4 regions of the Brevibacillus sp. FSL K6-2834 genome follow, and region 3 is predicted to be linked to each of the others. Evidence: riboswitches for the same ligand, from Rfam matches in the RefSeq annotation. Region 3 holds a riboswitch; each other region holds the start of a gene.

Region 1 (7,571 bases), 560 kb from region 3:
TGCGGAAGACTTCGATACGTCCTTCCTCGGAGACGAGCAAATGAACAGCCTGTTCCGCGTCTATGAGTGTGTCGTGCTCCGCATCAAGCGGCCGAGTGCGATCTGCACGTTGGAGGAAACAGAAGAATAATAACCGAGGCTGCAAAAAACAGGGTGCCCCCGTCGTCAAAGACTTCGGGACACCCTGTTTTATTCGATCCACGTATTCATTTATCGCTAGTGAGCGACTAGCTGGCTGTACTCCGCAAACGCTTTGCCCAAGCGGTTGATCGCCAGTTCGGTATGTTCCCGATCCAGCAGCGTATAGTTGAGGCGCATCGTATTCGTTTGAGGCTGGTCCGCGTAGAACGGGATACCGGGAACAAACGCGACGCCTTCCTTGACAGCCTGCGCCAGCAGCTTCTCGGAGTGTACATGCTCCGGCAGCTCTACCCAGAGGAACATTCCGCCTCTCGGTTTATTCCACTTCATGCCGCTGGTTTGACGACAGAGCAGCTCGTGCATCCACTCCATCCGCTCTTTGTACGAGTCGCGGATTTTTTGAATATGGCTTTCCAAATCAAACCGGGACAGCAGCTCATACAGAGCAAATTGGTCGATTGTGCTGGACTGCAAGTCGATTGCCTGCTTGGCTTTTACCATCATCTGAATCACCTGGCTGTCTCCAATCGCCCACCCCGTTCGAAGACCCGGAGCGACGATTTTGGAGAAGGTGCTGGTGTAGACGACAGCCGATCCGTCCGGATGCTCATCGAGAGAAAAAATGCTGCGATAAGGCGCCTTGCCGTCGAACTGGATTTCCCCGTACGGATCGTCTTCCAGAATCAAAATGTTGTTTTCCCGGCATTGTTTCAGCAGTCCCAAGCGTTTTTCCAGACTCCAAACCTTTCCTGTCGGGTTTGCAAACGTCGGAATGACATAGGCCATCTTCGGGCGATATTGTGCGATTTTTCTGGCAAGGTCCTCCATATCCATGCCTTCCGCATCTCCATCCACCGGAATAGCTCGAATGCCGCGAAATTGGAACAGTTGCACGGCCGCGAGATACGTTGGATTTTCTACCAGCACGACGTCGCCTTCGTCCAGATAGACACGGCAGAGCAAGTCGACGGCCTGCTGGGAGCCGGTAGTGATCAGCATGTTTTCTACGCCAACATTCATATGCTTTTGTTTCATGCGGGACGAAACCCATTCCCGAAGCGGAATGTACCCGTCAGTCAAGCCGTATTGCAGCGATTTTGCTCCGTGATCCAGAGCGCGATTGAAGGCTTCTCTCATTTCTTCGATTGGAAAAGAATCCTCTGCCGGCAGGCCGCCTGCCAAAGACAATACTTGATTGCCCTGTGTCAGCTTCAGGATTTCGCGCACGGCCGAGGAGCTGAGTGCGCTGGTTGCTTTGGAAAATGAATATTCCATGTTCGGTTCCCCCTAGATTTCGCTTATACCTGTTTTATCACTGCGGCCGTCATAAGTCCAATCTCACAAATCTATCGGCGGAATAGGTTTTAGCTATGTCGAGCGATGGCTCGGTCGAAATCGTCGGATTATACTCGCGACTACTTTGGTTGGGGGTATCGATGCTTGTGCAGATGTTTCCTGCTTTTCTTTTGGTGGTAAACCGGGCTGTAGAGGTAAGAAACAGGAGAAAAAGCAAAAGTACGGTGGGACGGGTTTTTGTAGGCAAATTCGAGCCCGTCTGGATAATCGAGTTGAAGGGCTTGGGAAAACTGGAGAGCTTCCCTTACTGGAATCTGTATGACGAAAACGGCAAGCGTTTCGACGTTCGGACCGATTTTGCCAAGACGTATATGGAGAATTCAGACAAGGGAGTCGTATTGGTCCAAACCCTGATTGTCAAAGGAATGGAGCAGCCTCCGCAAAAGCTGAAGCTCGCTTTGCAAACCATCGAAACACGGTACATAGACTTGAACTGGCAACCTCCGATCCCGCCCAGTCCATAAAGCTGGCCTGGGGTATCACCTGATTCCATCAAGCCATCATAAAGGCCCTGAGCGATCATAGCTCCGGGCCTTTTGCTTGGGAAGCCATGCTTTATGTTGCAAGTATGGCTTCCGCTATACACGAAAAATAAGGCTGTCTTTCTTGAAAAGATTGCCGTCATTATGTTTTGGCATCCGTGAGTATCATTTCGAATCAAGCCTGCTTTATCCGTGAGTATCCTGCTTGATTCAGCCTGTTGTGCCACCCCGAATCGCAGGAGAAGCCTGTTTCCAGGCTTCTCCCCACCGCGGCCCCTGGACAAGGAGCAAGATAACCCGAAGCCCGCCAACAAGCTTACCGAGCAAACAGCCCCAGCTTCTCAATCCTTCGCACTGCCTCCGCCAGCCTTTCTTCGCTGGAAAGAAGCGCCGCGCGCACATACCCCTCGCCCGTCGGTCCAAAACCGACGCCAGGCGCAACCACCACATGAGCCTTTTCCAGCAGCAAATCGGAAAACTCGACCGATGTAAACCCTTCGGGAACAGGCAGCCAGCTGAAAAACGAGCCCTCTGAAGGCTTGGCCTGCCAACCGATCCGGTGGAGCTCGGCGAACAGCACATCCCGCCTGCTTTGGTAGACGGAGACGAGATCATGTACGCATTGCTGCGAGCCGGTCATCGCTTTTGCCGCCGCCATCTGCACAGCGCCGAAGAGACTGACAAAGTAATGGTCCTGAATCAAATTGACCAGCCGTACGAGCTCCTTGTTTCCGACCATAGCCCCGACGCGCCAGCCGGCCATGTTGTACGTTTTCGACAGGGTGTAAAACTCCACTCCTACTTCTTTTGCCCCCGGCACCTGCATGAAGCTGACCGGCTTTTTGCCGTCAAAGCTGATCGCACCATAGGCGAAATCATGGCAGACGACGATCTCGTGCTTGCGGGCAAAGCGGATGGTCTCTTCAAAAAATTCCACCGGAGCGTTGACCGCCGTCGGATTGTTCGGGTAATTGAGGAACATCAGCTTGGCTTTTTCCAAATCTTCCGGCTTCAACTGGCCGTAATCCGGAAGAAACGCGTTTTCAGCCTTGAGCGGCATCATGACCATGCGGCCGTCAGCTACAGCCACGCCGGACCAGTAATCCGGATAACCTGGATCGGGCACCAAAGCGACGTCCCCGGGGTTCAGCAGCACCTGACAAATCTCAACCAGACCTGTCTTGCTGCCAAACAGGATGGCTACCTCTTCCTCCGCGTCCAGCTCCACGCCGAACTCTTCCTTGTACCAGTGGGCGACGGCCTGCTTCAGCTCCAGCCTGCCGCTGAACGGCGGGTATTTGTGATGGACAGGGCGCTTGGCCTGCTCGCTCAGCTCTTCCACGATATGCTGCGGTGTCGGGAGATCGGGATTGCCCTGTCCAAGATTGATAATGTCATGTCCGGCCGCGATGGCCTTGTTTGTTTTCGCTACCAGCGTGGCAAAAAACTGCGTCGGCAGTCGGTCCACCATGGCAGATGGTTGGATGCGCATTGGCTTTCTATCCTTTCTTTCGCAAAAATAATCCAGACATCGAAGCAGGCATGCAAAAAGCCCCTTTTCCTGAACAGAAAAAGGGGCGGATCGTGCGTCTCCACGTTCTTATCTGTCAGGATCGCTCCTGCTGGAATTGGCACAGCATCTGCAGAATATCCTGCAAGATCCGCTGCCGGGCTTCATCGGGCCAGTCCCTCCACCTCTCTGGATAAGTTAACAGCAACCTATTTACTTTGAATGTCTACTATACTACTTGAGCAGGTTGGGAGTGTCAATACAATATCCCGAACCATGGCCCGGGCTGCTTTGCTGTTGCTGGCCCGGCAGCCTGCAGGGCCTCGTTAGACAGCCTGGCAGTCCTCAACTGTCAGCCTGGCGGTCCTCAACTGACAAACTGAGGAGCCTCACTGACAGGCTGAGGGGCCTCGACTGACAGCCTGAGCGGCCTCGGCTGAAAGCCTGCTGGTCTTCGCCTGACAGCTACGAGTATCCGTCCAAGCATTGCTTGTCATGACCCGAGCTTCTCCGGAGCAGGCAGAGCTGCCTTCATCTCAGGACGCTTTACAAAGGACGTGTACACGGTAAAGCAAGCGACAGCGACCAAAGCCAAAGCAGCCATGAAGTAGACCATCCCATTTGCTCCGAGCGCTTCAAAGATCACGGCGCCCATCAGCGGGCCGACCATGCGTCCTCCTGAGCCTACGCCCCCGATGAGGCCTTGAATGAACCCTTCACGTCCCGGTGGAGACAACTCGGCAGCGATGGTCGGGACGGCAGGCCACACCAGCATTTCACCCAGTGTAATGACAAACATGGCCACGAAAAAACCGGCGTACACCGTCGTCTGGGACAAGATCAGCATGGAGAGCGAAAAGACGTAGGCGCCTAACAGCAACTGCGCTTTCAGCGTACGGGCGAAGTGCCTGATCACCCAGGAGATAAACGGCTGCCCGAACAGGATCAAAGCACCATTCAGCGTCCACAGCAGGCTGTACTCCCTGAGCGTGATGCCCAGCGACTGCATATACGCCGACAGCACAGTCGTCCACTGCGAGTAAATAATCCAGCAGACCAACAACCCTGCCGACAACAGACCGAGCGCTAGCCATGCCATCGGGCGACCGGCAGCTTGAGCGGCATCCGTCGCCATTGCCGCCGCGGCCCCTTTTGATCCGCCGGCCTTCTCCGCCAATCCCGCGGCAGGCAGCTGTGCCCCCTCACCTTCCTCTGTGTGCTTCGCCGACGCTGCCACGAGCCGGCCTTCTTTTTCCTGACCGCGCTCAAGATCGACCGTGCGGCTCAAAAAGATAAAGAGAAACAGAACTGCCAGCTGCAGCGCCGCATTTCCAAAGAAAGTCCAGGCAAAGGAAATGCTCGCCAGCATTCCCGCCGAGGCGGAACCGATCGCTACCCCGATATTGAGTGCCACATAAACCGTATTCAAGCCCTTGCGGCCGCCGTCAGGCCACAAGAGGCCGATCAGGGCATTGAGCACAGGAAACATGATGCCGGAGAAAAATCCGTTCAAAAGCAGCAAGACCGTATACGTATGAAAGCTGGTTGTGAAGCCCAGTGCCACAGCTACGGCTACCGCTCCCGCTGTCGCGGCGTATACTGTGCGCATTTTCCCCCAGCGGTCAAAGAGAACCCCGCCTGTCAGACTGCCGATCAGGTACGCTCCCTGATTCAGCATCAAAAGAACACCCGCTACGGTGAGCGGCTTCCCGAGAAAATCGTGGATGTAGATCGTCACCAGCGGCCAGATACAGGCCATGCCCGTAGAATGAATAACGGCAGCAACGGCCAGAAGCCGGATGCTGCGCGGATAGGAATTCCATAGTCGACTCATCTGATGTTTACGCCTCGCTCCGATAAAAATCTCCGCTTTTCCCGCCGGTTTTGCTCTGGAGATACGTCGGCCCGATTACCATTTCCTTGTCCATGGCCTTGCACATGTCATAAACGGTGAGCGCGGCTGCGCTTGCGGCTGTCAGTGCCTCCATCTCCACGCCGGTCTTGCCGGTCGTTTTGACGGTTGCCTCGATATCCAATGTCGCTTTGTCCGCATACGAAAAGCGGATGTCAATGCCCGTCAGCGGCAGCGGATGACACATCGGGATGATCTCCCACGTCTTTTTCGCAGCCATTACTCCGGCTACCTGTGCGACAGCCAATACATCCCCCTTGGCAATCTGCCCCTCGCGAATGCGCAGCAGCGTTTCCGGCTTCATCGCGATTTTGCTGACAGCCACCGCTACCCGCTTGGTTACCTCTTTTTCGGAGACGTCCACCATTTTGGCCCGTTGTTGATCGTTAAAATGCGTTAATTCGTCGTTCATTTCTTCCTCCCATTTGCTTTCCGCCTGGGAATGCCCTTCTTTTTCGATAATCTAACCTTACATTCAGCACTGTAGAAAATCAATCGGGAATCTGCAAGAAGTCGCTCTCTGATTTGGCAGTTAGGCGCAATTATGTTATCGTCACAAGTAGAGAGAAGCTTTTCCTTCCTATAAATAACCCTTGGGAAACGAGGAGTGCTACATGCAAATATCTGTCCTTTTATTTGCCGGTTTGGCCGAGCTGGCCGGCGAGCGAACGATACAACTGACACTGCCGGAGGGAGCAACCGTACAGGACCTGCTGCAAGCCGCATCCAGCCAATACCCTGCGCTGTCCTCCCTGCTCGGCAGCTGCTTTATCTCCGTCAATCAAGAGTATGCCAAGCCGGATACGGCCATCCGGGCCGGAGACGAAATCGCCATATTGCCACCTGTGAGCGGCGGTCAGGACCCTCGTTTTGCCATCACGACCGAACCGCTGAGCGCTGACAAACTGGTCAAGCTCGTGTCCAATCCGCATGCCGGCGCTGTCCTCGCTTTTGTCGGAACCGTCCGGGAGTTCACGCACGGCCAGCGTACCGTATTGCTTGCCTATGAAGCCTACGAGCCAATGGCAGTGGAAAAAATGAAGCAGATCGCGTCCGAGGTTGAAGAGCGGTGGCCGGGTACGAAGCTGGCGATGCATCACCGGATCGGCGAGCTTGCCATCGAGGAGATCGCGGTGGTCGCTGCCGTAGCGACGCCGCATCGAAAAGCGGCTTTCGAGGCTGGCGAATACGCGATCGAGCGGTTGAAGCAGATCGTACCGATCTGGAAGAAGGAAATCTGGGAGGACGGCAGCGAGTGGAAGGGCCATCAGCAAGGACCTTGGAACCCGACAGCGCTTCCGGATGACGTGGAAAGGAGCTAACCTACCGTGAATACGCGTTATTCCCGTCAAATCCTGTTTCCTCCTATCGGCCGCGCGGGACAAGAGCGGCTGTCGCAAAGCCGTGTAGCGATTGTCGGCATGGGAGCGCTGGGTACGGTGTCCGCCAATCACATGGTTCGCGCAGGCGTCGGTTTTGTCCGGCTCATCGACCGCGATTTTGTGGAACCGAGCAACCTCCAGCGGCAAATGCTCTACGACGAGGACGATGCCCGGCAGCATTTGCCCAAGGCCATCGCAGCCCACGCCAAGCTGACGCGGATCAATTCCGAAGTCGCGATCGAGCCTGTCGTGGCTGACCTGACCGCCTACAATGCGGAGTCTCTGCTCGCCGATGTCGATCTCGTGCTGGATGCCACCGACAACTTCCAGGTGCGCTATCTCGTAAACGACGTCTGTGTCAAACACGGCATTCCCTGGGTGTACGGCGGAGCGGTCAGCGCGACCGGCACGTTTGCCTCCATTCGCCCGGGCGTGACGCCTTGCCTGCGGTGTCTCTTTCCGGAGCCGCCCAATCCGGGTGAAATGGCGACCTGCGATACGGCCGGGGTAATTGGCCCGATCATTCACATCGTGGCCTCTTATCAGGCGACAGAAGCGCTCAAAATCCTGGTCGGGGACACCGATGCGCTAAACCCCAATCTGGAGCATTTCGACTTGTGGAACAATCGCCACCACCAGATCAAGGTGGCGAACGGGCGTCGCGATGACTGTCCGACATGCGGCCAGCGGCAGTTCTCCTTTTTGCAGCCGGATTCGCAAGAGGGCCAAGCCGTCTCCCTGTGCGGCCGGGATACGGTGCAAATCTCCCCTGCCGGCAATATGTCGCT
Region 2 (7,571 bases), 550 kb from region 3:
TCGGCACAAAAAACTCCCTCCTTTATGCCTATATAGGAATTTCGACATATACGAACGGATTCCTTTATGAACTGAATTCCAGCAGTTTGCCGCAAGTCTTAAGGCCTAGTCTTCTTAAAAATATAGAGGAAATCCGTTTTCAATGACAGAAAAAGAGCCTAGTGTGTATCACTAGGCTCTCGCGCTTGGTCTTTACTTGGACAGCCCTGCTGCATCCTGCTTGAGCGCTTCTGCCTTATCTGTACGCTCCCACGGCACATTCAGATCGTTGCGGCCAAAATGGCCGTATGCCGCTGTCTGCTTGTAGATAGGACGACGCAGGTCAAGCTGCTTGATGATACCTGCAGGACGAAGATCAAAATGCTTGCGGATTAGTGTTACCAATTGGTCCTCGGCAATCTTGCCGGTCCCAAATGTATCTACGCTGATGGACACTGGCTGTGCGACACCAATTGCATAGGCCACTTGTACTTCGCATTTTTCAGCCAAGCCGGCAGCGACGATGTTCTTCGCTACATAGCGGGCTGCATATGCGCCGGAGCGGTCCACTTTTGTCGGGTCTTTTCCGGAGAAAGCACCACCGCCGTGACGAGCGTATCCGCCATAGGTGTCGACGATAATTTTGCGGCCTGTCAAACCGGCATCCCCTTGTGGTCCGCCAATAACAAAACGGCCAGTCGGGTTGATGAAGTATTTGGTCTCGGCATCCAGAAGCTCTGTTGGCACGACAGGCTTGATCACGTGCTCCATCAGGTCGTTCTTGATTTGTTCCAGAGTGGTTTCCGGAGCGTGCTGGGTAGAAATAACGATCGTATCAATACGAACCGGCTTATCGCCGTCGTATTCTACAGTCACCTGTGTTTTACCGTCTGGGCGCAGGTAGCTCAAAGTGCCGTTTTTACGCACTTCGGTCAGACGGCGAGCCAGCTGGTGAGCCATGCTGATCGGCAAAGGCATCAGTTCAGGAGTCTCGTTGCAGGCGAAACCAAACATCAGACCTTGGTCGCCGGCACCAATCGCTTCAATCTCAGCATCAGTCATTTTCCCTTCGCGGGCTTCCAGCGCCTGGTCTACACCGAGGGCGATATCGGCAGACTGCTCGCCGATAGCGGTCAGAACACCGCAAGTGTCGGCATCGAAACCAAACTTGGCGCGATCGTATCCGATTTCACGGATGGTGTCACGGACGAGCTTTTGAATATCCACGTACGTGTTCGTGGTGATTTCCCCTGCCACGAGTACCAGACCAGTGGTAACGGAAGTTTCGCATGCTACGCGAGCATTTGGATCCTTGGACAAAATGGCGTCCAGGATAGAGTCGGAAATTTGGTCACAAATCTTATCCGGATGACCTTCGGTGACGGATTCAGAAGTAAACAGACGACGACCTTTTTGCAAAGACATGTGTACTACCTCCTTTGACCTCATACAAATAGTGTGGTAGCCGAAACAGGTTCTTATTAGACGAAGGCACAAGCAAAAAAAAAACCTTTTCCTGTTTTAGAGGAAAAGGTGCTTGGTGTTTGCGTTCCCTACCCTCTTATCGGCCAGAACAGGTATCCGTTCTGCTGGTTAGCACCGCTCGAGTCGGTTGCCGGGCTTCATGGGGCCAGTCCCTCCGCCTGCTCTGGATAAGAGTATCCATTACGGATAATAGAATAATCGTTTTTATAGCCGGTGTCAATAAGCGCTTAGCGCAATTCGTATTTGCCGCGAACCATAATGTGCGCGACACCATTGTAGTTTGCATTCAAGCGCAATCCGCGATTGTCCGAACGGGCGATCAAGAGCAGATGATTGGCAGCCACCTGAGCTCCCGCTCGCAGGTCCTTGCCCTCGGTAATATCTGTCAAGCCATCGCCTTTATCGCCGGCTACTGCTTGTACTTTTCCCGTACGGACGATAAATTCCGTACCCTCAAAACCGTACAGCGTCTGCCCCGGGTGCAGCTCAACCACTGTCAACCCCGTCGAGACGGATGCACCGCCTGTGCCTGCGCCTCCGCCAAGAGCTTTTTGAATTTGCTGATCCACATAGCTTTTGGTGACGACCGGATCATCCGCTGAGCCCGGGACACCGGAAACGCCGTCTGCCATCGCCTGCGAAGCAAAGACCCCCATCCCGACAATTGCTATGGCGAGGATTCCCTTGGTTGCTTTTTTCATTTATGTTCTCTCCTTTTCCATAGAGTTACAAACTGTAAGCCTTCGCCAGCAGGACGACCACCTCTGCACGTGTAGCTCTTCCCTGCGGCTTGAACGTCCGTCCGTAACCGCTTATCCACTTTTTCGCCGTCAGCGCCTCAATGGCGGGAGACGCCCAGTGACTTGTCGGCACGTCGGTAAACGATGACCTGCTGCGATTATAGAGCACGAGATTATTTGCTCTGGCTACCATCAGTGCCATTTCTGCCCGTGTGATCGATTGATCCGGCAGCATGGTGCTGTTTGGATAGCCGCTGATGATGCCGAGCTGGTGGGCAGTCAGCAGATTGCCATAGGCCCAGTGATTTTTAGAAAGATCCTTGAACGGATTTCTGCCTGTATACGTAACGATATTCATCCCTTTGGCCCGCATGGACTGGATCAGCATCGTCGCAAACTGGCCTCGAGTCACCGACTGGTCAGGCTTGAAGGTCGAATCATCAAAGCCTTTGACGACTCCCTTCGTGCTGAGTCTGGCGATCTCGTTGCGGGCCCAGTGCGTGGAAATATCACGATAACCCGCGATCAAAGGCTGCTTGGTCAAAGTCAGCCGGTACGAATCGTATTTAAACGGCAATGTGGTTGTCAGACGGATATAATACTTGCCCGGCTTCAGCTTCATGCCAAGCACCTCTTTGCCCAGATCGGACAGCTGCGCTACGTCGTTCGTGGCAAAGAGCGAGTAGTTCAATGTATCCGAACCGTACAGCTCCAGCCGCATCCCTGTCGATACGGGAACGAACGGAGCGCGTATGCTGACGTAGGATTCGGAATCGACCGTAAATTGGAACCAGTCCTGATCGGTATGAGTAGGCAAGGTTCCTGTCATCAGCGTTCCGTTGGCCAAAGGTGACGCCTGGCGATATGTATCGTTGGGCTCATTGGTATCCTTCCGAATCGGCGTATAGGACACGTCCAGCTTGTACTCGCCGTTCACCTGATTTCGCCAGTACTCGGTCAGCCTGATGTAGTATTTGCCCGGCGATACTTCCTTTTGGGCGCGCTCGGTCGGGTCATTCCGGTCGCCTTTGTCAAATTCTTCAAAGGCTTGTCCCTCTTTGCCGATCTTCATGTTCAGGTCGATCCGCTTGGTATCGGCAGTGACTGTTACGTTTAGCCGGCCGTATTCGCGGACATAGTAAGAAAACCAGTCCTCGTCGCCCTCTTCATGGAAGTTCCCGATTACGGAAATTTGGTTGCCTACCAGCGGGCGGGCCGTATCCATTGTATTGTTGCGCTCATACTTGTCCGGATTGATCGTAAACCGGCTGGTCAACAGATAGGTAAAGCCCTTCACACCGAAGCTTCGCTCCATCCTGATGTACATTCTACCAGCTTTCACCGGTACAGTCAGCGTGTCTCCGTTCCCTATGTAATAGGTAGAAGCTTCGCGATTTTCAGGGAAAAAGGTAGCAGCCAGCGCGGTTGTATTCGTTGAAGTGACAGTTGCGACCAGTGTCACTTTTCCGTCATAGGGAATATCCATGAAATACCAGTCCATTTTGTCGGACTCGGACAAACTCGCCCTCAGCTGTGATTCAATCGGAAAAGCCTTGGCCTGACTCCGAGTATTATTTGGTTCATGAAAATCCATAGACAGCTTTTCGGTAATGGCTCGATTGACATCGACCAGTCCATATCCTGTTTGCCGGTCCCACCCTTTCTCACCGAGATCCTCAGCCGTCTGGTACAAGAGCTGGCGTACATCCAGCGGCGTCATATTCGGATTGCGCTCCAGCACCAATGCCGCAGCGCCCGCTACCTGAGGAGCTGCGGCTGACGTGCCGCTAAATGCTCCATATTTCCCCTTGGGCTTGGTCGTGTAGATATTAAAACCCGGAGCGACGAGATTCAACTCCGGCCCTGTGTTTGAATCATAGAGCGGCTTCAGGTTTCCTTTTACAGCTCCAACTGCAATTACGGTTGGATAAGCAGCCGGATAGGCAACCCGGTTCGCTTCGTTTCCGCTGGCGGCCACTACAACTACTCCACTAGCTTCTGCTCGCTGGATGGCGGCCGTCAACGACTTTGAATAGGAGAGACTACTCACGGACATCAGAATGATTTTGGCTCCTCGATCAATCGCGACGTTAATTCCTTTTGCAAGCAGCTCTACATCTGTCTCGCCGTACTTGTTCAAGACCTTGATAGGCAAAACCCTTGCATGCCTTAAAACCCCCGAGACTCCGATGCCGTTATTCCCTCTGGCCGCCAATATGCCAGTAACAGCGGTACCATGTCCGTTTTGGCTGTCATCCTGGGCAGATTTCCCCGGCTCAACCAGGTTGATTCCCGGAAGGATGTTTCCTTTCAAATCGGGATGGTTATGGTCTACTCCCGTATCAAGGACGGCAATAGTAACTGTGCTCCCAGTAACTTTTCTCCAGGCCTGATCAGCTTTGATTTGCCTCAAATGAGTCTGATTGTTGATATATTCGTCATTGGTAATGGCAGCCTTCGCCCTCTGGCTTCCCCCAAATGCAGCCATTAACCCTACTGAGACAGCGACAACTGTTAAAATAAATTTCCTCATGTAACTACAGTCCTTCCTCCCTTTTCTCAACCGAAAAAGGAATACAGGTGTTTGAGCTTGTTTTTACAAAAAAGCCCGCTCCCTTGTAGCCTATTCTATTCATTTAGCATAGCGGAACGATAGTGTGAAACGCAACCCTATTCAGGGAATCACTGGAAATCGGATGCGATAGAAAAACCCCTTTTCGCGATGCGAAAAGGGGAGGGTTCTTACTGCAGAAATCCGTTTGACTTGGTTGACTTGGTTGCATCATACACTTTGGATTCCTTCTGCTTCTCGTAAGCTTTCGGAATAAAGACCGTGCACTCTTCCACGGAAAAATCTTGTTTCTTGATCGACGAAGCCGGGATCTGGAACGCAATTACGCGGAAAGCCTTTGGATCTACCTTCATGTTTTCCAATGTGTAGCTGACACGGGCGATATCTTCGCCGTTTGCATCATGAACAACAATCGGAACTTCGGTAAAGTCCAGGCGTTTGTCCAAGCCGTTTCGAAACAGTACAACTACTTTAAGACCGCCGTTTTCCCCTTTTTTCAGTCCCAATGCCTTCAGGTCTACCTTGCCCTCTTCGACTGGATTGGCAGCAAGCTGCTGACGGTAGTATTCCATTTCATCCATTTCCAATTCTCCTCCTGCTACTACAGATTCACCCGATTGTTTCCCCGGTCTTTGATAGCCCAGCGTAAGCGGGACCTCCTCCTCCGGCAGATCGGAAAATTCATCCCAGCGGAACAAAAACTCGCACGGGCGGCTGGACTCATCGCCAATCGGTCCAAAAGTCATCATGTCAAAGCCCTTGCTGGCTACAACCTTTCCCTCGGGTGTCTTCAGGTCCAGCCGCAGTCGGTCCAGCAAAATGCTTTGCTCCGTCGCGTTGCGAATATAAGTGAGTACGAGATAACCATCCCTTGTCACCTGTGTGTAGAAAGGAAAAATCCCGACCTCATCCCGAATAATTGGCGGGAGCTGATCATGCACAAAACGGAGCAGCTCCGCTTCTTCTTCATCGAGGTTATCCCAAGGACCATTAAGGCTGAGAAACAGCTCCTTCGATGGTATACGGTTAGAAGATTGCTCAGGATCATCAAGACCAGACACGCCGAGATAAATCTCCTTGTGCAGATTCTCCTGGATTTCTTCTCTCACCGCCTCCAGGCTCTCCTTGGAGCCAAACCAGTTTTCCAATAACCAACTCATGCAGTATCCTCCTCATACGACAGCTTCAATGATTGCCATTGCCCTTGCTTTACGTAACCTCCAGCGTCCACTGCTGAAGATTTGCATCTGGCTTTTTCACCATATCTGCCGGGAAAACAAGTACCCATGGACGACTCGTTCTAGGACGAACTTGCATTCTGCTGGCGTCAATTGCGCCAGAGGCTACTACTTCGCCCTCCGAATCAGTAATCTTGATTCGCAAGATGTTCGGGCGAAAATCTTCCTCGAGCCCGTTGCGAACAAGTATTCCGGCGACCAATCGTCCATCCTTTGCCTTTGTAATATCAAACCCGATAATTTCTACTGTACCCGGCTCTATAGGGGAGATGTCAAATGTAAGTTTCTCCAAGAGCTTTTTCTGGCGGTCCGTCATTCTAGCTTCCATTTCCGGATCCAATTCAAGCTCTTGCGGCCATACATACGGGTTTTTGTTGGCCTTCATCATGATTTTCCAGTTCTTGAATGTAAAATCTTCATGCAAATAGGATTCTGGCGGAAAATGAACTTCCCAAGGTCGGCTCGTGAACGGAGGAATGGTTCCCACTTCGCTCAGATCAATACGTTGCCGGGCAAATGGGTTGCCATCAAAGTAGATGGCCAATTGAATCTGTTTAAAAGTCACAGGCAGATGTGTGCCATTGCGAATAAAGAAAGCAACAGTTACACCGCCAGTCGGCTGCGGCATCAAGCTAAACCCGGTAACGCCGACAGAGCCAAATGCTATCTCAGGCAGCTCCGCCTGCAAGAAACGGAGTGTATACTTTTTTTCGTTATCCAGCAGTTCTTCCCACGCCGGATGCAAAGAAAGCTCTGTTCTTACCTTACTCTCAAGCACCTGCTGAGTATCCTGCTGTTCCGATTGCTCCTTGACTACTTCCTGATCATCAAAATCATCGAGGTCAAGCGCAGATTCTTCCCGGAGTTCTTTTTTCAAGTCTTCCTGGGGAGCCTCTTGTCCTGACTTTTTGTCCTTAAAGTTTTTAAAAAAGGATAACATGTACATCCTCCTCACCTGTCCGAAGCACGAACGATGACTATTTTCTATGATAAAGGTTTTGGCCGATCGGGGTCAAATCGGGAATTTACTCCACCTGCGCTCCCTGCGGGATACTTACCCTCCAGCGGGACAGATCCGGGTCTTCTATCAGTATGCTCTCTTTTGGGAAGATGAACATCCACGGTTTGCTTGTGTTTGAACGTACAGTAAGTCCACCGAGTTCAAACATGCCGACGGCAACCGTCTGTCCGCTGGCATCGTAGAGGGCCAAAGGAAGCTTTTCGAAAGAGAGCGACTGCGTGGAACCATTGCGGATCAGCAACATCGCATGCAAGGCTCCTTCTTCAGAACGGCGAACCTGCACACTCTGAATATTGACCTCACCTTCTTTCAGAGCCGGCAGTCGTTTCGCCAGATCGATCAGGGCTTCTTTTTGAGAATCAGAAAGCTCGCGAATCCAGGATTCTTCCAACTCCAGCTGCTGCGGAAGCACCATTTTTTTCTGAGCCAGCTCAAACGCAATTTTCCAGTTGTTCAACAAGACATTTACTTGCTGGAAGTTTTCGCTCAGAAACACAAATGACCATGGCCGTGCTGAATGGGCCGGTATTTCTCCT
Region 3 (7,571 bases):
GCATGCGCTGGATGATGCGTTGAGCTGTCATCTGCAGCGTCAAAATTTGCGTATAGTTGCATGCCGCGCTGATCAGGATCAACAAGGCATAGCCGCCTGCCAAAAGCAATATCGGCGCAATCTCCCTGCTGTACAGCGCCTTCACCTCGTCCGCCGTCAAGCGGATTCCCTCCGCCTGATCAACCTCCTGCCCCGAGCGAACGAGCGTCGCCTTGACCCGCTCCCTTCCCTCGACGGCCGGAAGCGGCAAAAGCTTCGGCTCCCCGTCCTCGGACAACTCACGGTCCAGCATATAGTAGGTCGTTCCCTCGGTCACGACCTGTGTCTTTTTCGCCTTTTGTGCATCGTCCGGAGGCAAGGACGACAGCCAATCCTCCCGGACGTAATACTCATCCGCCAGCCGGATCGCGATCTGGTTTCCTTCAATGGTAAGCGGTTCCTTTTCAAAGCGATACCACGTCTTCTGAACCGCCAGAATGTGATTGTCAATCATCACTTTTGCCAAAAAGGGGCCGGCCAGTTCCGCGGCAGTACCGAGCAGGAGCAGCAGCAGGGCCCCTGCGATCTGTCTGCGAAACGGCATGGCGTACTCTACAAGCCGCTTCCATACTTGTTTGCCGTTCATTACACGTTCCCCTCTCTCCCCTTAACCCGCGACGTCTTGTTCCATCTGCTGCCTGCGGTACTGCTCCGCATACCAGCCGTTTTGCGCCATCAATTCATCATGCGTCCCCCGCTCCACGATCCTGCCCTCGTCCAGCACCAAAATCAACTGGGCATGCTGGACCGCAGAGAGCCGGTGGGCGGTGATGATCGTCGTCTTTCCTTTGCGTTCATCGCGGAGGTGGCGAAGAATGCTTTCCTCCGTCCTCGCATCGACTGCGGACAGACAGTCATCGAGAATGAGGATGTCAGCGTTCATCAGCAGGGCACGGGCAATCGAGATGCGCTGCTTCTGTCCCCCTGAGAGGGTGACCCCTTTTTCACCGACCATGGTTCCGAGCCCTTCCGCGAATTGCGCTACATCGCCTTTCATTTCGGCCAGGGAGAGCGCATGCCACACTTCCTCTGTAGTCGCCTGCGGCGAGCCGAAAGCGACGTTCGCTTCGATCGTTCGGGAAAACAGCAGATGCTCCTGGGGAACGTAGGCGATTTTCCCGCGCAGGGCAGACAGCGAAATCCGTTCTACCGGCTTCCCTCCGACAAACAGGGCGTCCGACTCTACCGGGTACTGATGCAACAGAGTCCGGCAAAGCGTTGACTTCCCGCTTCCCGTCCTGCCCACGATCCCCAGCGTCTCTCCTTCGTGCAGCATGAAGCTGATATCCGACAAGGCGTCCTTCTCTGCCTGCGGATAGCGGAAGGTAAAGCCTCTCGCCTCGACAGTATTGTCCGGAACATCTTCCACCACAGTTTCGCTGTCCACCACGTCAGGCCGTTCGGCGAACAATTCCGACAACCGCTTTTGCGAAGCGCTCCCCCGCTGAAGGATGTTCATCAGCCAGCCAAAGGCAAACATCGGCCAGATGAGCAGCCCGAGGTAAAGGTTGAATGCGACCAGATCGCCCAGGGAAATCGCGCTGGAAAAGACAAGGTAGGTCCCGTAGCCAAGCCCGATGAGAAAGCTGAAGCCGATGATAATGCCGATCGTCGGTTCGAACAGGGCGTCGATCCGGGAAACGCTGATATTCCGCTCCATCGTCTTCTCACTGACCCGGCGAAACGCCTCCACATCCTCTTTTTCCTGTACAAAAGCCCGCAGGACCCGGACGCCTGAGACGGACTGCTGCACATGGTCGTTCATCTCGCCAAACGCTTCCTGGGCCAGGTAAAACCGGTCGTGCAAAAGCTTGCCGTAATAAGCGGTCGCCCAGGCCAAAAACGGCATCGGAATAAGTGCCGCCAGCGTCAACTGCCAGTCGATGGCCACCATCATGACAGCCAAAGTCAACAGCGTGGCGAACAGGGAGTCGACCAGCGTCAGTACGCCCATCCCTGCTGTCTGTTCGATTGCGGGAATGTCGTTGGTAGCCAGCGCCATCAAATCACCGGAACGACGGCGCGAGTAAAAGGACGGCGACATCCGGGTCAAATGGCCAAACAGCCGCTCGCGAAGCGTCCGCTCCAGCATCAGCGAACCGCCGAACAGCAGGTACCGCCAAAAGAAACGGAGCCCGTACAAGATAAGGCCAATCAAAAGCAGCGTGACAATCGTCGTCGCCAATCCAGATGTCGTCAGCGATCCATTGCGGATTTGATCCACCGTTTGCCCGATCAGCCGGGGAGGCCACAGCATGAGCAGATCAATCAAAAACAGAAAAGCAATCCCTACTGTATATCGTTTCCAATATTTTCTGAAAAACCAGGACAATTGCCGCAAAATATACACGCCGTCCGTCCCTCCTTCCTTATCCTATTAGAAAACTTGGCTCCGCCATGATTGTGGCGGAGCCTCCGTAATCCGGTTATCAACAGGGACGACTTTGACCCTGTCGATCAAAAGAAAGGGATGCGATATACGCAATCCCTTTTCCAATATCTTCATGGTAGTTTACACAAAATTTCTTGTCAATCCAGCTTTTTCTATCGGCAGCAAAAAACTGAAGGACTCAACGCCACTCTGACGCCAGCATGCCGTAGACGGCGTGATCGACGTAATGATCGTAGAGAAATTCGTTGCTTCGCAGGATTCCCTCCAGCTTGAACCCGAGGCGCTCCGGAATGGCCCTGCTCTTTTTGTTCTCGGTAGCGGCGTGAATGGCGACCTTTTGCAAGTCCCACTCGCCAAAGATCAAGTGATCCAGATAGGCCGAGACGGCGGCCGTCATCAGTCCGTGCCCGGTGTACTGGGCTCCGAGCCAATACCCGATGGACGTCTTCCGGTTTGTCCAGTCGATATGATGTACGCCCACTGTTCCTGTCAGACGACCGTTGTACCAAATCCCGAAATGGGTGCCCTGCCTGCGGCTGTCCTGATCCAGAGTGGCAGAGATGAACCTTCTGGTATCCGCCACGTTTGTGACGATATCCAGCCACGGAAGCCATTCGCGCAGATGGAGACGATTGGTATCGGTCAGCCAGAACATTTCCTCTGCATCGGCAAGCTCCAAGCGCCTCAACGCTGCATGCTGCGTTATCGGAATAACCTTCATGTCATCTCTCCCCTTCTTCAAAAGTGAAAAAGAGCGCCCGAGGGCGCTTTTGTTATACAGCCACGATTTATTGCTTGGAATTGCGGATATCTTCCGGCTTGAAAATGCCGGTTTCGGTGACGATTGCCGTTATATATTCCGCTGGCGTTACGTCGAATGCCGGGTTGTAGACCTTGATGCCGTCCGGAGCCACCTGCTTGCCCAAGCCGTGCGTGATTTCCTCCGCCGGACGCTCCTCGATCGGAATGTCCGCTCCCGTCGGCGTTTCCAGATCGACAGACGACAGCGGTGCAGCCACGTAAAACGGGATGCCATGGGCTTTCGCCAGCACGGCAACGCCATACGTTCCGATTTTATTGGCGACGTCGCCGTTCGCCGCTACGCGGTCGGTTCCTACGATGACAGCCTGCACTTTTCCCTGCGCCATCACCATGGCCGCCATGTTGTCGCAGATCAGCGTGACGTCGATTCCCGCCTGCTGCAGCTCGTAGGCGGTCAGCCGCGCTCCCTGGAGCACCGGCCTCGTTTCGTCAGCGTATACCTTCAGGTTCCAGCCGCGTTCCTTGGCCAGATAGAGCGGAGCTGTCGCCGTCCCGTAAGCGGCGGTAGCCAGCGCCCCTGGATTGCAGTGGGTCAGGATGCCCATTCCATCCTGCAGCAAGGTGAGGAGGTGTTCGCCTATCGTCCGGCATACTTCGGCATCCTCGCGCTGTATCGCGAGAGCTTCGTCCAAAACCGCCGCTTTCAACGCGTCTACCGGTTTTTCTCCCTCCTGCTGGACGCGTGCTTTGACCCGATCGATCGCCCAGAACAGGTTCACCGCTGTAGGGCGTGCTGTCGCCAGGTAGTCAGCCTGCTCGAGCAATTGATTCCAGAGGGCTGACGAATCTGCCGCTTCGCTGTTCCGCACGCCGAGGTAAAGCCCGTATGCCGCAGCCATCCCGATCGCAGGGGCGCCGCGAACCTGCAGGTGGCGGATTGCCGCCCATACTTCCTCAGACGTATGGAGGGAAAGAAAGACTGTTTCTACCGGTAAACGCGTCTGGTCGAGCAGAAGAAGAGAGTCTCCTTCCCACTTTACAGGTGCGAATGCTTCATGAATTGTGGTCATACCGCTGCTGCCTCCTGATCAAATCTTGTTGTCGCATTGCGAACGATGTCTGTGATGTCGGTCGAATCTTCGATGCCGCCCCGCTTCAGGATCAGCTCCTGACCGATCAGCAGTGCCAGCCGTTCCGCTTCGGCACGGGTTTTTTCGTCGCTGATGCTGTTCAGATCGGCGACACCCGCCAGCCCGATCACGCGGCGAAGGATTTTACAGCCTGCAAACCCGGCCGTATCCTGGATCAACCGCTTCACGTAGCTCTGCCAGAGCCCTTCTACATGTGCGCTGCGCTCTTTCGCCTGCTTGTGCCATAGCTGGACGAACTGGGAGACGAACTCGTTCCAGACGTCTTCGACAGTTGTAAGCAGGTATTCGCGATAAGACTCCCGCTTTCCTCCATCCTTCTCCAGTCCGTGCTGGCCGGCATAATTCAGGAGCAGATTGGCGATTACCGCGCCGATGTCAAAGCCGATCGGGCCGTAGTAAGCGAATTCCGGGTCGATGACCTTGGTCGAGGTTTCGGTGACGAAAATGCTGCCTGTATGAAGGTCGCCATGCAGCAGCGCCTCTGCACGGGTGAGGAAATCGTACTTCAGCTTGGCGATTTCCAGCTTGAGCGGCTTGTTCTTCCAGATTTCCTCCACTTCCCGCCGAATCAGCGGGTTGAAGCTGTTGGTCGGCGCATTTTCGTAAGGATCGGTAAACACCAAGTCTTCCGTAATTTTGCACAATTCCGGATTCAAGAATGTTCCGACAAGCGCTTTTTTCTCGTAGGGATGCGCTCCCAGATCAGACGTGAAAAAGAGCGTGTGGGCCATGAAACGTCCGATTTGCTTCGCGAAATTTGGATAGCGTCGCCCCTCGATCAATCCTTTGCGCATCAGGATGTGATCGCTGAGATCCTCCATGACGGTCAAGGCAAGCTCCTGATCGTAGTGGTACACCTGCGGCACGAGGTCCGGAACGTATTTGTACTGGATGCGCAGCGCTTCACTCTCGATGCGGGCGCGATCAAGCGTCAGCGGCCACGACTCGCCTACGACGCGGGCATAAGGCAGAGCCTGCTTCACAATCACGCTTTTGCCGGTCGCTTCATCGCGGATGTGAAAGACAAGATTCAGGTTGCCGTCGCCTATCTCGCGGGAGGACAGGATAGCCCCTGCTTCAAACAGGCCGGGCAGCTCTTTTACATACTGTACTGCTTCTTGTTCACTCAAAGCACGATAAGCCATAACTTGTTTCTCCCCTCACGTGAATCGATGTGGATCTTTCCAGCGGCTTTCCCGGCCCATTCAGCAGGGGATAATTCCGCACGGTATGTTGCAGGCTGCGCCTCCGATCAAGCCGTTTTTGCAGCCAGACATGCAAAAAGACCTCTTTTCCCGAAGAAAAGAGGTCGTATACGTACGCGGCAGGGCGTGTCGTCTCCCCCTTATCTTCCAGAATACTTTTGCTTCTGCAGGAATTAGCACCGTGCACATCGCTTGCAATCGCGCCGTCAGTCTAGCTGACAGGCAAGCGCTGTGTCGGTTGCCGGGTATCATCGGGCCAGTCCCTCCACCTTCTCTGGATAAGGTATCCAACGTATGCTGTTTTGATTAGTTTGAATCATACACGCGGCTATGCACGCTGTCAACACTCTTTTTTGTTTTTTGCCAGTCGGCTGATCCTCGGCCTTACCAGCTGTTTTGCTGTCCGCTTGCACTCGGACGATTCCAGTTCCACCAGTCAATTTGTCCTACGAATGCGGCGGTGATGGCAGCTTCCTGCTTCAGCTTGAGCAGTTCCTTGGTCGGACCGGTGACGACGATTCCATACGTTTTGATACCGTTTTTCTCCAAATACCGATAGCGCTCGTCGATCTTCAATCCTGATCTGCTGTTGAACAGGCTTTGTCCGATCGATCTGCTCAGCCTCTCCTGCTCGGCGAGGTATTTCATCTCCTCCACGTACGCCCGGGTGCGGCGATCTGCTTCGCCATTTACCTGAATCGGTCCCAGTCCATAGTCCAGCCCATGTTCGGAAAAACCCCAGACGTCACCGGCCGAAAGCAGCAGCACGCCTTCTTTGGCATCCTCATGCAGCACCTCCTGTCCGGTATCCACGGCCAGCCAGGTAAGGTCCAAATTATACGGAGCCAGGAAAGCGTACATTTCCTCCAGGCTCATAAACCGGTCAAAGGAAATCGCCAGTTGCGATACCGTCCCCTCCGGCAGCATTTCAAGCGTCTTCCACGCGGGCTCTCGTCTGAAAGAGGTATCCTCCTGCAGCTTCGTCTGAAGCGGGAACAGGAAAAACAGATTTTTCTTCCGAACGCCGTCGTTCCATACCGGGCGGGAGGATACTTTGGTAAACACATTCGTAGTCTCGAAATACCCTGGCTGCTGACGGTCGCCCCCCACCTTTTCGCGCAGCTCCATTTGAATGCTGCCATAAAAAAGGCCAACCTGCGCGCCGCTGCTGCCTGCTACGATCCCCGGCTGAGTGAAATTCACCAAATCCTTGGAGACGCGAAACATATCTTCATACAGCGACCGGCCAATCCAATAGTTGACAAACAACAGGACAAAGCCGATCAGCAGCGAGATCCCCACCGTGTAGGCGGCGTTGGACAGCCTGCTCTTCCACTTTCCCCAGCGGATGATGGAGCGCTGCTTCTCCTCCGGCAAAAAATCCGCGGCTTTGTCTTCCGGTTCTGTCTGCATCAGCCCGCCTCCCAGCAAAAGCTCCTCCAGTCGCTCCGCATACTCCGGGTCGTCTGCGAGACGCTGCCTCAATCGCGCTGTCTCCTCAGCGCCAAGCTCCCCCCGCAGATAAGCGAGAAGGAGCTGATCGCGCTCCCGGCTTTTTTGCTTATGATCCTCCAGCTTGCCGTTATCCGCCATGTTGACCGTCCCCCCACCATTTTCGCATCTTCAATCGTCCCCGGTAGATCGACCGCTTCACATCGGCCACATCGATGCCGAGGACGTCGGCTATTTCCGCATAGCTGAGCTTTTCCGCATGAAGCAGCAGCACCTGTCGCTGTTTTTCCGGCAGCCCCCGGAGAACAGTCTGCACGAGGGCCGCCGTCTCCCTAGCCAGTGCCGCCGATTCCGGACTGACCGCCGCCTGATCCGCCTGCTCAGGCAAGGTGTCGATCAGTTGAACAGGCCTGCGCTTTTGCTTGCGGTGCCAGTCGATAAACGCGTGGTACGCTACCTTGAACAGCCAAGGACGCACTTTTTCTCCCCGATAGGTATCCAGGTGCTGAAAGGCACGGAAAAAGGTCTCCTGCGTCAGATCCTCCGCCCAGCCTGCATCGCCGGTGAGCT
Region 4 (7,571 bases), 800 kb from region 3:
CCCAGCCCGAGAAAGTTGATCGCGACGCCGACGACGATCTCATTGGCCCGTAGACCGATCGTCATGTAGGCAAACAGCAGCGAGAACAGAACGGTTACGAGAGCTGCAAACAGCAGCGCCAGCAGCAGGCTCCCGGTAAAGTGATTGCCGACGATGGCGGAAAAGGCGCCAACCAGGATCAACCCCTCCAGACCGACGTTGAAAATGCCGACGCGCGAACAGAGCGCACCGCCCAGGGCTGCGAGCAAAATAGGCGTCACCATGCGGATGGTGGAACTGACGAGGGACCAATCAAACAGCTCCATGAGATTCCCTCCTCTTGTTGTTGCGATTTTTCCACCAGTCGTAACTGAATTTAGCTGATATAAACAAAATTAAAACAGCTTGAATCACACTGGCCAGTTCAAGCGGCACATCCGTATTCCGCTCCACTCCCATGGCACCTGTCTGCAGAGCCGCGAGCAGCAAGGAAGTAAACACAACGCCAATCGGGTGAGAGTTGGCCAGCAGGGTCGCCATCAGCCCGGTCCAGGCGAAATTCGGAAGCGTCAGGGCGCCTTCCACATACCGATAATGCGAGCCCAATACCTCGACAGTCCCGGCCAATCCGGCCAGTCCGCCGCTGAAAAACATGCCGGTCAGCATCACCCGAACTCTGTTCACTCCGCCATAGCGGGAAAAGAACGGGTTTTGCCCGAGCATTTTCACTTCGTACCCGAACGGAGTATAGCGAATGACGAAAAAGATCAGAAGAGCAGCAGCCAAGGCAAACAAAAAGCCTGCATGGACGCTCATCCCGGCGAACAGCTTTGGCAGCCAGACGCTTTTTTCCAGCATCGGGGTCTGGGCCATGGCAGCGGACCCGGTTTTGTCCTGGAACGGCTCGCTGACGAGATACCCTGCGAACAAAACGGCGACATAATTGAGCAGCAGCGAGGAAATCAGCAATTGAATCCGAAAGCGCGCCTCCAAATACCCGGCAAAAAGCGACCACAACCCTCCGGCAAGCACGCCCGTTACCAGAGCGGCCACCATTTTGACGAAGCCGGGCGCGGGCAGATAAAGGGCCACCAACGTCGCACTGATCGCTCCCGTTACCATCTGTCCCTCGGCCCCCAGATTGAATACCCCGGCGCGAAAAGCGAGCGACAGTCCCAGTCCGATCAGCATGATCGGCGTGGCCCGGGCCAGCGTGGAGGTCAGGAAGTAGAAGCTGCCAAAGGCTCCCTTCCACATCTCTTGATACGTACCGATAATCGATTCGCCCACGGCGGCAATGACCAGCGCACCTGTCAACAGGCCGATGATCACTGCCAGCAGCGGCTGAACCAATGACTTACATAGCTGCTTGACTGCTGCCATACACGCTTCCTCCCGCCATCAATACGCTGATTTTCTCCTCTGTCGCTTCCGAGCGTGTCAGCTCCCCGGCGATCCTCCCTTTGTACATCACCAAAATCCGGTCGGACAGCGCCAGTATTTCTGTCAATTCAGACGAGACGAGCAAAATGCCGTCTCCATTGTTCCGCTTTTCCAGCAGAGCCTGATGGATGTATTCCATCGCGCCGATGTCAACGCCGCGAGTAGGCTCGGCCGCGATCAACAGTGGTGTATTCTGTCCCAGCTCGCGGGCGACAATCAGCTTTTGCAGATTGCCTCCGGAGAGGTTTCCCGCCTGCTCTTTCAAATGAAGAGAGCCTGTCTTGATCGCAAACCGCTCGACCCACTCTTCCACGACACGGCGGAATTTGCTGCGCAAAACGACACCGCGACGCATGTACTCCGGCTTGCGCTGATAGCCCATCAGCGCGTTTTCCTCGACGCTTTCCAGCTTTGCTGTCCCCCACAGGTAGCGGTCTTCGGGAATGTGGGCCAATCCTGCCTCGCGAATCGCTGCCACCGACTGGCCAGTCACATCCTTTTCTCCGAGATAGACTTTCCCTTCCGAAACAGCCCGCAGGCCGGTCAATGCCTCCAAAAGCTCGGATTGCCCGTTGCCGGAAACCCCGGCGATCCCGACGATCTCCCCGTGGTGTACGGAAAACGTCACGTCGTCTACGAGCGTTTGTTTTTCCCGGACGCTCAGGCCCTGCACCCGCAAAAGCGGCTTTCCTTCCAGGCGGACCCGGTCACTGAGCTGCTGAAGCTCGCGGCCTACCATCATACGGGCGAGGTCGTCCGCATTGGTTTCGCTTCGGGAAACGGTTCCGGTCACGCGCCCCCCGCGCAGGACAGTGACCCGGTCTGCCACCTCCATGACCTCCTGAAGCTTGTGCGTAATCAAAATGACGCTTTTGCCGCTTTCGGCCAAATGGCGGATCGTCTGCAGCAGCTCCCTTACCTCCAGCGGCGTGAGCACCGCAGTCGGCTCGTCCAGCACGATAATATCTGCACCCTGGTAGAGCACCTTCAGGATTTCTACCCGCTGCTGCTCCCCTACGGAGCAGCTGGATACCTTGGCGTTCTCGTTGATCGGTATCCGGTATCGCTCACTGAGCGAGCGGACTGCACTCGCCGCTTCTTTTCGCTGAAACAGCCCTTTGCGCTGCGGTTCGTAGCCGATCACGATATTTTCCGCAACGGTAAAGTCGGGAAACAGCATGAAGTGCTGGTGAACCATGCCAATCCCGTGGCGGATCGCATCCTCCGGGCCGCGAAAGACGACGGGCTTGCCATTTACTGCGATCTCTCCGGCAGTGGGCTGCTCCATACCGTACAGCATGCGCATCAGCGTGGTTTTGCCCGCTCCGTTCTCGCCGACGATCGCATGGACCTCCCCCTCTTTCAACGTAAACGAAACGTTGTCATTGGCGGTAAAATCGCCGTAGCGCTTGGTCATGCCTCGCATTTCCAGTCGGTTCGCCACCTTTTTCCCCTCCCTCTTTTGTCTTCCCGGTAGAGCAGGAAACCGACTACGCTCATGTAGCCGGTTTCCGAATCAGCGCTCTTGCTATTGTTTCAGCGGGTCTGTCACGGTTCTCGTCCCCGCGACGATCTCATCCTTGATCGCCTTTACCTTGCTGACGACTTCTTCTCCAATGAACGGGTTCAACGGAGTCGGGCTGTCATGCGTAACATAGGTCACGCCGACGCCGTTCTCCTTCAGTCCGTAGGCGACGACACCCGGCTTCAAGCTGCCGTCCACAAATGCCTTCACCGTTTCATACACAGCGGAGTCCGTTCCTTTCAACTGGGACAGGACGATATGCTCAGGGTCGATGCTGGTCCGGTCAACGTCTTGTCCGGAGGTGTAGAAGCCTTTTTCCTTGGCTGCTTCAAACACGCCAAGATCTCCTACAGCCGCTGCGCCGTAAATAAAGTCCGCTCCTTTGGAAGCCTGCAGCAGCGCCAGCTCCTTCGCTTTTGCCGGGTCGCTGAAGCTGCCGACGTAGTTGATCTGCACTTCCGCGTTCGGGTTGGTCGCCTTGAGCCCTTCCTGAAACCCGACTGTCCATTTTTTCAGGATCGGAATGTCCATTGCTGCGACGATCCCTACCTTGTTGCTTTTGGTTGCCAAACCGGCAGCCGCTCCGACCAGGTATGCAGCCTCTTGCTCGCGGAACATGACACTGCGGACGTTGGGCAAATCGACTTGCGTATCGATGATGGCGAAGGTGCGGTCAGGATTTTCTGTCGCTACCTTTTTCAGCGCATCCTCGGCTTCAAAGGAAGACGTGATGATCAAATCGTATTGCTCGGCCACTGCCACGCGGATATTTTCCTCGATAGCCCCGTGGTCTGTGGATTCAATCGTCTTGACATCCACCCCGAATTCCTGGGCGGCTTTCTTCGCTCCATCGTCCATCTGCTGGAAGAACGGGTTAACCCCGATTTTCTCGGGCAGCACCAGCGCGATCCGCTTTTTCGCTGTTTCTTGTCCGCCTGTCTGGGCTTGTCCCTTGTCTTCGGGGGCGCTGCTGTTTGTCGAGCATCCGGCTGCCAGTACAGCGAATGTCGTTAAAGCCAGAAGCAATTTTTTCATGATGTCCTCTCTCCTATCAATATCCCGAACGATATTATTCGTTTTTATAACAAAATATCGTTGGTTTATGGCGTGTATAAAAAATCAATTTGAATAAAATACGAATATTATTATATTTAATTAAATTAACGTTCGTCAATAACCTCCTTTGTACAAAGAAAAAACTCTTCCCGGAGGAAGAGTTTGCGGTATATCGCCAACCTCTTCCTCATCTCTCAAAATCCAAATGGATTTTGTAGGAATTGGCACCTTTCTGTGCACGTGTGCACAGTGGTTGCCGGGCTTCATCGGGCCAGTCCCTCCGCCGCTCTTGATAAGGTAAGGTGAAACTATTTAATTGATATTGAATTCATTCTAGCAGATCAATTGAAAAATGCAATTCTTTTTTCTGCAATTTCAAACATTACGATTATCGCTGAAATGATTGCTGCAGCTTTGTCGACAAGGCGTTCAGCTCGCCGAGCTCCTCGGTAATCTCCCGCACCTTTTGATGCTGGTTCTCCGCCGTCGCAAACAATTCCTCCAGGTTGGCAACAGACTCCTCGGTGACCGCTGTAATCGTAGACATCTCGGCCGCCACTTCCCCGGAGCGCATTTTCACGCGATCCATGCTCGTCCGCACATGCTCTACGGCCTCGAGGAACGCTTCCATGCCTGCACGAACCGTCTCGATAGACGCCACTGTCTCTACCGCCAGCTCCTGCCCCTTTGCTACCGACACTTCGCCCGTGCTCATATGCTTCACCGCATTTTCACTTTCTTGATGCAGCGACTGCAAAATTCCGGCGATCTCCTGCGTAGCCGTCGCGCTTTGCTCAGCCAGCTTGCGCACCTCGTCCGCCACGACGGCGAAGCCCCGGCCGTGCTCACCCGCACGAGCCGATTCGATCGCGGCATTGAGCGCGAGCAGGTTCGTCTGTGTCGCGATCTGGTTGATCGTCTGGACGATTTCCTCGACCTTGTTGGCTTGCTTGTTCAGCTCGCGGATCGTCGAAGACGCCACATTGACCGCCTGAACGATTTGCTCCATTTGCTCGGAAAGCTCGCTCATCATGCTGATGCTTCCTGCCAAGCGGCGGCTGTTCTGATCCGCTTCCGCCTTCATGACGGCCGCTTGCTCGTTGACAGTCACAATTTCCTGGTCGATCGATTGCACTTCTTCCTCGATTTTGACAGTGGAATTGGCTTGGGATTCCATTCCGGTCGCCACTTCCTTGAAGGCGACCATCATCTCGTCCGTGTTGCGCCTTGTCGTCTCGGCATGCTCATGGACATGCACGGATGTGCGCTCCACCTGCTCTGTTACCATCTTGATATTCCGCAGCAGCTCTTCCAGGCGCTGCTCTTTGTCTTCGGCTTCCCGTCTCGCGCTGTCCGCTTTTGCAAGCGACGCTTGTCCAGCCAGACAGAGATAGGTGAGCCCCGCGATCATCAGCACGAAAGCGACAATGCGAAGCAGCAAATTGACTTCCGAAAAATGGCCGTCAAACAACTGGTAAGAACCGGTGTAAAATCCGATTAATGTCGCCGCAACCTGCATCGCCCCCGCCGATACAATCAGCTTCCAGTCCAGATAGGCTGCCAAAAAGCCCAGGACGATGAACGCGAGAAACGAGATTTCCTGAAACGGTGTATAGTGGTCAAATGCAATCGAGTAATAGAGAAGACCAATTCCGACCAGATACCGGATCAAGTAGCTGTCCTTGCGAATGAAGTACAACGGAGAAACGATCAGTGTTGCCAGCAAGCCTGCGGAGGTGACCTTCCAGAAGTTCACATCCATCTGATACGCGATCCAGCCTGCAACCCAGAGATGATTCCATAAAATAAAGATCATAAAGCCTTCTTTGTTCGTCAAGGTGTTGCGGACCAACTGAAACATATGTACCCCCTCTTGCCTGTCGTACTTGCGAAATGCTCTTGATGCCATTATAGACTGAGAAAAGTCCCAGCGACTACGAATAATGTAAGAATGTGTGAAAAAAGTTCCATCATTCGACTGGTTCTGAAGATGCACAACTGGTCGTTTTCGGCCTCGCATGCTGGCCAAACAATCTGCTGTCGAATTTCGTACCCATGCCCGCCACTCCCCTATATGCAATGCAAAAGCAGGTGCCCCGCTGTCTGCTTGAGACTTTGGAGCACCTGCTTTTTCCGATTTATAGACTATGCTACTGCAACGATTTTTTGATGATATTACGGGCGATCCATACGCCTGCAGCCCCGGCCTGTGCCAGTCCGCGCGTAATGCCCGCACCGTCGCCGCCGCAGTACAGCCCTTTGATTTCCGTCTCGAACTCCTCGGTCAGCTTTGGACGGGCAGAGTAAAATTTGGCCTCTACGCCATAGAACAGTGTGTGCTCGGAAGCGATTCCCGGTGTCACCTTGTCCAGCGCCTCGACCATTTCGATCAAGCTTTTCATCGTATTGTACGGCAGAACCAGGCCCAAATCGCCGGGAACGGCTTCCTTGAGCGTCGGCTCCAAAAACCCTTCGCGGATGCGGGACTCGGTAGAGCGGCGTCCGCGCAAAATGTCTCCGTATTTCTGGACGATGACGCCGCCATTGGAAAGATCGTTGGCGCGTTTGCAAATTTCGCGAGCGTATTCGTTCGGCTTGTCAAACGGCTCGGTAAATTTGTGCGAAACGAGCAGAGCAAAGTTTGTATTCTGGGAGCCCAGCGCAGGGTCCTTGTAAGAGTGGCCGTTTGCCGCCATGACGCCGCTGTGGTTTTCCACGACGACGTGACCGGACGGGTTGCTGCAGAAGGTGCGCACCCTCGTCCCGACCGATGTGTTGAAGATGAATTTTCCTTCGTACAGATGCTCATTGATCTCGCGCATCACCACGTCGGACGTCTCGACCCGCACGCCTACGTCTACCTGGTTGTTGTACATTTTCAGACGGCGCTTTTTCAAAATCCCCGTCAGCCAGGCGGAACCGTCACGGCCGGGCCCGATCATCACGTTGTCGCTCAAATATTCCTCGCCGTTTTTCAGCACCACGCCTCGAACGCGGTGACCGTCCGCTTCCTTGACCGTCAGGATATCTTCGACCTCGGTCTTGAACATCATGTCGATGCGCGTTTTCAAGTATTCATAAATCGACTTGAGAATCTCCAGGTTTTGCTCCGTGCCCAGGTGGCGCACCTCAGCTCTCAGGAGCTTCAGCCCTGCTGCATATCCGCGCTGCTCGATGCTTTTGATCGTTTCGGTCGTCGGATCGGTAATTGCTGTCGTCGCACCGTGCTCCAGGTTGATGGAGTCGACGTATTTAATCAGATCCAGCACCTGGGATGGAGCCAAATAATCGGTCATCCAGCCGCCGAATTCGGTGGTAATGTTGAATTTCCCGTCGCTGTACGCGCCGGCTCCGCCAAATCCGGCTGTGATCGAACAGGCCGGCAGACAGCCTGCGAAATCCTTCTTTCCTGCCGGGGGCGGGCAAAGCTTGATTTTCTCCTCCAAAATCGGGCAGCGGCGCGAGTAAATGTCATGGCCTTTATCAATCAACAGGACTTTTGCCTTCGGCGCTTTCAGTGTCAATTCATAGGCAGCGAAGATTCCTGCCGGTCCGGCACCTACCACAA

Evidence for each region. A riboswitch is a leader RNA that binds a small molecule or an ion and turns the genes downstream of it on or off. The one in region 3 is predicted to bind S-adenosylmethionine.
Region 1: it holds a riboswitch for S-adenosylmethionine, as region 3 does, so the genes downstream of both, NST96_RS20000 (pyridoxal phosphate-dependent aminotransferase) here and mtnK (S-methyl-5-thioribose kinase) in region 3, are expected to answer to the same signal.
Region 2: it holds a riboswitch for S-adenosylmethionine, as region 3 does, so the genes downstream of both, metK (methionine adenosyltransferase) here and mtnK (S-methyl-5-thioribose kinase) in region 3, are expected to answer to the same signal.
Region 4: it holds a riboswitch for S-adenosylmethionine, as region 3 does, so the genes downstream of both, NST96_RS26015 (BMP family protein) here and mtnK (S-methyl-5-thioribose kinase) in region 3, are expected to answer to the same signal.

What each region holds. Positions count from the first base shown of each region.
Region 1 covers NZ_CP151945.1:4,023,752-4,031,322, forward strand. The annotation lists gene NST96_RS19985 (family 1 encapsulin nanocompartment shell protein) at 1-130, shown strand, start outside; gene NST96_RS19990 (PLP-dependent aminotransferase family protein) at 217-1,416, opposite strand; gene NST96_RS19995 (hypothetical protein) at 1,578-1,961, shown strand; gene NST96_RS20000 (pyridoxal phosphate-dependent aminotransferase) at 2,296-3,471, opposite strand; SAM riboswitch class I at 3,577-3,689, opposite strand; gene NST96_RS20005 (MFS transporter) at 3,983-5,323, opposite strand; gene moaC (cyclic pyranopterin monophosphate synthase MoaC) at 5,331-5,813, opposite strand; gene moaD (molybdopterin converting factor subunit 1) at 6,016-6,723, shown strand; gene NST96_RS20020 (ThiF family adenylyltransferase) at 6,730-7,571, shown strand, end outside.
Region 2 covers NZ_CP151945.1:5,130,940-5,138,510, forward strand. The annotation lists gene NST96_RS24915 (polysaccharide deacetylase family protein) at 1-7, opposite strand, end outside; gene metK (methionine adenosyltransferase) at 193-1,398, opposite strand; SAM riboswitch class I at 1,538-1,638, opposite strand; gene NST96_RS24925 (hypothetical protein) at 1,692-2,165, opposite strand; gene NST96_RS24930 (S8 family serine peptidase) at 2,191-4,737, opposite strand; gene NST96_RS24935 (SLAP domain-containing protein) at 4,947-5,936, opposite strand; gene NST96_RS24940 (SLAP domain-containing protein) at 5,986-6,954, opposite strand; gene NST96_RS24945 (accessory Sec system S-layer assembly protein) at 7,040-7,571, opposite strand, start outside.
Region 3 covers NZ_CP151945.1:4,582,154-4,589,724, forward strand. The annotation lists gene NST96_RS22490 (ABC transporter ATP-binding protein) at 1-625, opposite strand, end outside; gene NST96_RS22495 (ABC transporter transmembrane domain-containing protein) at 647-2,389, opposite strand; gene NST96_RS22500 (GNAT family protein) at 2,610-3,152, opposite strand; gene mtnA (S-methyl-5-thioribose-1-phosphate isomerase) at 3,220-4,263, opposite strand; gene mtnK (S-methyl-5-thioribose kinase) at 4,260-5,489, opposite strand; SAM riboswitch class I at 5,687-5,834, opposite strand; gene NST96_RS22515 (anti-sigma factor) at 5,934-7,142, opposite strand; gene NST96_RS22520 (sigma-70 family RNA polymerase sigma factor) at 7,132-7,571, opposite strand, start outside.
Region 4 covers NZ_CP151945.1:5,379,932-5,387,502, forward strand. The annotation lists gene NST96_RS26000 (ABC transporter permease) at 1-305, opposite strand, end outside; gene NST96_RS26005 (ABC transporter permease) at 292-1,362, opposite strand; gene NST96_RS26010 (ABC transporter ATP-binding protein) at 1,337-2,866, opposite strand; gene NST96_RS26015 (BMP family protein) at 2,951-3,982, opposite strand; SAM riboswitch class I at 4,188-4,302, opposite strand; gene NST96_RS26020 (methyl-accepting chemotaxis protein) at 4,392-5,864, opposite strand; gene NST96_RS26025 (NAD(P)/FAD-dependent oxidoreductase) at 6,154-7,571, opposite strand, start outside.